3 regions of the Paraburkholderia sp. GAS32 genome follow, and region 2 is predicted to be linked to each of the others. Evidence: predicted binding sites of a transcription regulator. Region 2 holds the regulator's gene; each other region holds the start of a gene.

Evidence for each region. The regulator LexA, encoded in region 2, represses DNA repair genes until DNA is damaged. The targets are predictions, from matches to a motif close to ACTGTATNNNNATACAGT.
Region 1: imuA (translesion DNA synthesis-associated protein ImuA) is a predicted target of LexA. The motif match lies at 1,299-1,316, and genes of this name have one in related genera.
Region 3: recA (recombinase RecA) is a predicted target of LexA. The motif match lies at 1,324-1,341, and genes of this name have one in related genera.

What each region holds. Positions count from the first base shown of each region.
Region 1 covers NZ_JBNPVS010000014.1:158,962-161,226, forward strand. The annotation lists gene P3T25_RS19110 (Y-family DNA polymerase) at 1-650, opposite strand, end outside; gene imuA (translesion DNA synthesis-associated protein ImuA) at 571-1,287, opposite strand; gene P3T25_RS19120 (hypothetical protein) at 1,740-2,249, shown strand.
Region 2 covers NZ_JBNPVS010000005.1:133,922-136,186, reverse strand. The annotation lists gene P3T25_RS08180 (sulfate ABC transporter substrate-binding protein) at 1-378, opposite strand, end outside; gene lexA (transcriptional repressor LexA) at 694-1,344, shown strand; gene P3T25_RS08170 (hypothetical protein) at 1,403-1,747, shown strand; gene P3T25_RS08165 (DUF2939 domain-containing protein) at 1,911-2,265, shown strand, end outside.
Region 3 covers NZ_JBNPVS010000019.1:144,471-146,735, reverse strand. The annotation lists gene P3T25_RS23100 (sensor histidine kinase N-terminal domain-containing protein) at 1-390, opposite strand, end outside; gene P3T25_RS23095 (response regulator) at 400-1,188, opposite strand; gene recA (recombinase RecA) at 1,422-2,265, shown strand, end outside.

The DNA.
Region 1 (2,265 bases), on a different contig from region 2:
CGATCGAGCGCATCCAGCAGGGCCGCGCCGCAGCGCTTCCTGAGGCCTGCGCGGGGTAATCGCCGGACGTCGTCGACCGTTTCGCATCCCAGTCCGTCGAACCATTCGGCGTAGGGGCGCGCAGGCGGCAGGGCAGGTAACGGCACGCGACGCAGCGTACGGTCGACGGAGCCCAACGTGAGCGCGATGCCAGCCGATGACCGGGCGAAGAGCCACGCGGCCTGTCCCGTCGGCGCAACGGCAAGTGTCGCGGTCACGCCGAACGCGCTCACCGTTTCACCCGCCCGCCGGCGCAGTGGCCGGATGCCACCGAAGAGGCGCAGGCTCGCCGAGACGTTGGCCAGCACGACCGATTCCTCAGCCAGCACCACGTGGGGGGTGAACTGCAGCAGGGCGAACGCCACGCCACGAACCAGCTCCGCTTCACGGGCGAGATCACGTTCCCGGATGACCGCGTCGGGGGCGAGCGTCAACACGCCACCGCGGCGCATGCCGGGCACGATCCCGGCCGAGTGCGCCGCGCGGTCGAGCGCGACAACGCGGTCCTTCTCCAGCACGACAAACCCGGCCTCATTGCGTGGCGTCGACCAGCGCGGGCGAAACGACTCGAGGGCGAGGTGCGGCAGATGTACGCCGATCCAGAGTTGCATATCGGCTCAACAGGGCAGGTGAAGGTACGAGAGGAACGAAAACGGGTTCGTCGCGCTGCGGTCCGCGGCGCTTGACGAACGTCACTTCAATACCGCCCCTGGCGGCTCGCAGCGCAAGCCGCAGCGGCGCCGGCGACGTCGCCTGGGCGGCCGCAAGCGGGCGAAACAGAAACAGCAGCGTGTCCGAGGCCTGCGCGGCCAGATGCAGGCGCCGCAGCGCTTCCTGCCGGACTTCGGCCTGCCAGAAGAGCAGGGCGCCGCAGGTGCCGGCACGCAGGATCTGCTCGGCGGCCCACAGCGCATCAGCCGTGCGGGGTGCGCGCAGCACGCAGGCCTGTCCTGCGGGAACGCCCAGCCACGCCAGTCCGGCGGGTTGTAGCCGGTGCGGCGGCTGCAGCAGGAGCAAGGGGCGGGATCCGACAGTCGCCAGCGCGGGCTGCAGCAGACGCAGCTCACCGCTGCCCGGATGCGGCGTGAGCAGTTCGGTGAGCGCGCCCACGGGCCAGCCGCCGCCCGGCAGCTCGGCGGCCAGCGCGGCGTGGCCGCACGACACCACCCGATCGAAGCCGACGGCTAGCTGCGAAGCACGCCATAAGGCGGGGTGGATGTCTTCGGGGTGACGCGGCAGGGCGCTCATGGGGCTTGAATACTGTATGGATATACAGTATCTAGTGTAGCGCTTATCCGAGAAAAATGTGAATGGAGGTCTGGAGACTACGACGGGGCGGTTCCTGGCGAGCCGTTCCAGACGGGCGCAAGACCACCTTTCACAACCGGCTCGGCCGCTACGGTCGCCAGATACAGGGATGCCGGCCCCGCCACTGCAGGCACAGGTTTTCCGCCCGGGACGGGCGGGCACTGTGGTGTTGGGAGAATCAGACGGTTAGTTGCATTCGATAATTTCAGGAATGAGCCGCCGGATTTGGAAGACTAGGCGGCCGACGCGGTGCCTCCCAGGCGCACGTCAGGGGAGCAGACAGCGGACGCGTGACTGATACGGGGAGCTTTCCGCTCGAAGACATTTGGATCATCAATTTTCGCGAGGCCGGGCCGTTAACTGCCTCAAGTACTCGCGAGGATTTTGTTTGCATGACTATCGTTTTCCGCAGGCTCACAGCCATCTTTCTGGATTTGACAGCTCGATTCACTTCTGTCGATCCACGCATGAGCAATCAGGATCGGCTATTTCTCAGCGGGCACGGCTTGGACACGATTCGCGAGATCGCCCAACAATTCCCGCGCGACGGGCAGCTGGGTGTCCACATGGCGGAACTGCAACGGAGCAGGGAGTTCGCCCGCGACCTGATGGACTTTGTCGATCCGGAGATGTCGTTTGGAGACTTCATTCGCGGTGTGAATCAAGCCTTCGCATCGTGGCGTTCGGAGCTTGACAGGATGCAGCCGTGCCGCGCTGAGTTTGCTGCTGCGATGCGCCGGGAGCTTTTTGCCGGCAACGATGCGGGATGGAGGGCGTACGCGGCACACATGCGCACGCATCTGTCGTGGTTCGCCGGTGACGAGGCGCCACGCATTCCGGATAAAACACGTAAGACGAGCGAGAAAGTTGTCAGCGATGCTGTCGCCGGGCGCAAACACTGACGATCAGAGCCGGCGG
Region 2 (2,265 bases):
GTCCGGCAAACGCTTTTGCCAGCCCTTGTCGAGCAAACCTTTGTTAGCCAGCGCGTCGATGTCATAGGCAAGCGCCAGCGTCACGACGTCCGCCTGCAAACCGTCCAGCACCGAGCGGGCTTGCGCACCCGAGCCGCCGTGCGACTGCTTGAAGGTGATCGTCTCGCCCGTTTTCGCCTTCCATTCCTTGCCGAATGCCTGGTTGACATCCTGGTACAGCTCGCGGGTCGGGTCGTACGACACGTTCAGCAGCGTCATGTCGGCTGCATGTGCCTGCACCGTGACGCCGACCGCGGCGATCGTACCGACTGCGCCGAATGCGAGCGCCGCGATAAGTTTTCTGGTCCTGCCTGCCAGCCCCGTGCCTTGATGGTTCATGCCAACTTTCTCCGCGTTGTGGTCCGCTGAAACAGCGTGTGGTGTTGTTCTACGTCGCGGTCACGTGCACATGAGCGCCAACTCGAAGGGCAGTCTATCGAAGAGCTTTCATCATTAAAAATAATGTTTCTTCATTCTTTAATACGCAAAAGTGGTAATGACGGCCGGATAAGGCGTTGCGACACGAAAACGGGTGTTGAAGCGTCCATTTACGACGCTGGAACGCCACCCCAGGACACGAACTTAAAGTAAAGCTTGAATTGCGCGGAATACTGTATAAAAATACAGGCACCTGTTCATACATACAGTGGCGCCATGACCAAACTCACCGCACGACAGCAGCAGGTTTTCGATCTGATCCGCCGGGCCATCGAACGCACCGGCTTTCCGCCCACCCGCGCGGAGATCGCCGCCGAGCTGGGTTTCAGCTCGGCCAACTCGGCAGAGGAGCATCTGCGCGCCCTCGCCCGCAAGGGCGTGATCGAACTGGCGGCCGGCGCATCGCGCGGCATTCGCCTGCTGGGCGGGTCGGAAGATTCGCCGTACCAGTTCACACTGCCGCACGCCAGCATCATGCAACTGTCGTTGCCGCTGATCGGCCGGGTTGCCGCGGGTAGCCCGATCCTCGCGCAGGAACATATCTCGCAGCACTATGCGTGCGACCCGGCGCTGTTCTCGAGCAAGCCGGACTACCTGCTGAAGGTGCGTGGGCTGTCCATGCGCGACGCGGGCATCTTCGACGGCGACCTGCTCGCGGTGCAGAAGAAAAGCGAAGCTAAAGATGGCCAGATCATCATCGCGCGGCTTGGCGACGATGTGACGGTCAAGCGCCTGAAGCGCCGGCCGAACGGCATCGAGCTGATCGCCGAGAACCCCGATTACGACAACATCTTCGTTGAAACCGGCAGCGCGGAGTTTGCGCTCGAGGGCATCGCCGTCGGGCTGATCCGCCCGGGCGAGTTCTAACTGCCCACGTGTTAGCCAACCCAAAGCTGCCCCAACGTTGAATCGCCTGGAGAGACTCATGGAACGCCTTGCCCGCCTGCTGCCTTTTCGCCAGTTTGGTCGTTTGCGTCATCTGCGCAAGCTGGTGCCGTGTTCGCTGATCGAGGCGTCCTCCGCCAGTACTCCATCGCTGTTTGATGCACCCGTCGGCGTACCGGGCTTGCCGTCGTCGTTGCCGGCTTTTGCTCGCGTGTCGTTGAACTCGGGGCTGAATACGGCTGAACCCGCGCGCCGCGCGCCGGTGCGCGTGTATCACGGGCCGTCGCGGCTGATCATGGTCGGCACGGTAGACGCGGTGTGCCGCATGATCGATCGTTGCATCGCAGATGAAGCCAACGTGCACGGCGCGGTGTTCGAGTCATAAACCGCACTGCGCGTGCACCGCATCCCATTGCGGCTTTACTACGCGCGACACCCGGCGTACGGTCGTTCACCCGCCCGCGCCTTTTCGGATATCGCATCGCCTGGGATCGTTTTTGCGTGGCCGCGGTCCACGTTAGATCACACCTGATGGAGAGTCCCACTCGATGGCAGTTTCAACACGCACGAAACGCAATGCCGCCCGACCACTGATCGTCACCTTGATTGTGATTGTGGTGATTGCCGCGTTGGGGTTCAGTTACGCGTCGCCTTACATGGCGCTGAATAAGCTCAAACGCGCAGCGGATGCGCGTGATGCGCAAACCGTCAATGAATACGTCGACTTTCCCGCGTTGCGCGAGAGCCTGAAGCAGCAAGTCACCGGCTTGTTGACGCGTCGGCTCGACGTGCAAGGCAACGGCAATCCGTTCGCGGCGATTGGCGCGATGATCGGCGTGGCCTTGATCGGCCCGCTGGTCGACGCTTATGCAACACCCGACGGCGTCGCGGCATTGCTGAACG
Region 3 (2,265 bases), on a different contig from region 2:
GCCGCGCGTGCCGAGCACCTGATAGAACACGCTGTCGACATTGTCGGCGCGCAGAAAGTCGCGGGTGGAGTCGGGCAGCGACAGCTCCGCCACGCCGTTGATCGGATGGATCTGGCGGGCGAGCACGTAGGCGTCAGTTTCGAGCGCGCGGTCGAACGGACCGTTGGCGATCGACTTGGCGACCAGGTAGGTGACCGCGAGGCTCATCGGCCATAGCAGCAGGAGCGGCGCCAGCATCCAGTCCAGAATCTCGCCGAACAGCGAGCGTGGGCGTGCTTCGGCGGCGGCTTCGGTCTCGTCGGGCGGGGCGAACGGATTGGCGTAGCGCTCGTCGCGCGCCTCGTCGAGGTCCGCCGCGTGCGCCGTGGCGCGATCTGCGCGTGCGGACATGGGGGCTCTCTATTTGAAGTGATGGCTCGCGGGCATCGCGGCCGAGGGGGACGAAGAGGACGAGGAGGGCGGCTCGGATTCGGCGGGCGGGTTGGCGCTCTGGTTCGCGTTCATGTTCACGTTTGGCGGCAGGGCGGCTTTCTCGAGGCAGTACCCGAGGCCCCGCACAGTAATGATGCGTACGCCGCTCGGCTCGATCTTCTTGCGCAGCCGGTGCACGTAGACCTCGATCGCGTTATTGCTGACTTCTTCGCCCCATTCGCACAGATGGTCGACGAGCTGTTCCTTCGACACCAGCCGGCCGATCCGCTGCAGCAGCACTTCGAGCAAACCAAGTTCGCGCGCCGACAGGTCGATCACCTGCTCGTTGACATAGGCGATCCGGCCGACCTGGTCGAACGACAGCGAACCGTGCCGCACCACCGTCGGGCCGCCGCCCGCGCCGCGCCGGGTCAGGGCGCGCACGCGCGCCTCGAGTTCGTTCAGCGCGAAAGGTTTGGCCATGTAGTCGTCGGCGCCGAGATCGAGGCCTTTGACGCGTTCGTCCACGCTGTCCGCCGCCGTGAGGATGAGCACCGGCACGGTCGAGTTGCGGGCGCGCAGGCGGCGCAGCACCTCGAGCCCGGACATGCGCGGCAGGCCCAGATCGAGGATCAGCAGATCGAAAGTTTGCATCGACAGGGCGGTGTCGGCCTCGACGCCGTTCTTCACATGATCGACGGCATAGGCCGATTGGCGGAGTGATCGAACCAGACCGTCCGCGAGTATGCTGTCGTCTTCGGCAATCAGAATTCGCATGGTGCGCAAGCCTGGCCTTGCCGGCACCGTGGGGTGTTCCCCCGGCGCACAGCGGTCTCCGAAAATTATTGTGGGTAGTTGGGCAGCGCGACAGTAAAAATGCGCGTTCGCATGAGAATCGCGCTTGCCAAAACTACTGTTTTTTTATACAGTGTCTGAGTTTCGTGTGCTGTCCTCCAAAACTAGGCTGCACATCTGCCTCAGACGCCGTTCATCATAGCAAAGGACGATTCATGGAAGAAAGCAAGAAAGGCTCGGCTGGACTGACTGCTGAAAAGAGCAAGGCACTCGCTGCCGCGCTTGCGCAGATCGAAAAGCAGTTCGGCAAAGGGTCGGTCATGCGGCTCGGCGCAGGTGAGGCGGTCGAAGATATCCAGGTGGTCTCAACGGGATCACTCGGCCTCGATATCGCGCTGGGCGTCGGCGGTTTGCCGCGTGGCCGGGTGGTCGAAATTTACGGTCCGGAGTCGTCCGGTAAAACCACGCTGACGCTGCAAGTCGTCGCTGAAATGCAAAAGCTCGGCGGCACGGCAGCGTTTATCGACGCGGAGCACGCGCTGGATATCCAGTACGCGGGCAAGCTCGGCGTGAACGTCAACGACCTGCTGGTTTCGCAACCGGACACCGGTGAACAGGCGCTCGAAATCGCCGACGCACTCGTGCGCTCAGGCTCGATCGACATGATCGTGATCGACTCGGTCGCGGCACTCGTGCCGAAGGCTGAAATCGAAGGCGAAATGGGCGACTCGCTGCCGGGTCTGCAAGCGCGTCTGATGTCGCAAGCGCTGCGCAAGCTCACCGGCACGATCAAGCGTACCAACTGCCTCGTGATCTTCATCAACCAGATCCGTATGAAGATCGGTGTGATGTTCGGCAACCCGGAAACCACCACGGGTGGTAACGCGCTGAAGTTCTACGCGTCGGTGCGTCTGGACATTCGCCGGATCGGTTCGATCAAGAAGAACGACGAGGTGATCGGTAACGAAACGCGCGTGAAGGTGGTGAAGAACAAGGTTGCGCCGCCGTTCCGTGAAGCGATTTTCGACATTCTGTATGGCGAAGGCATTTCCCGTCAGG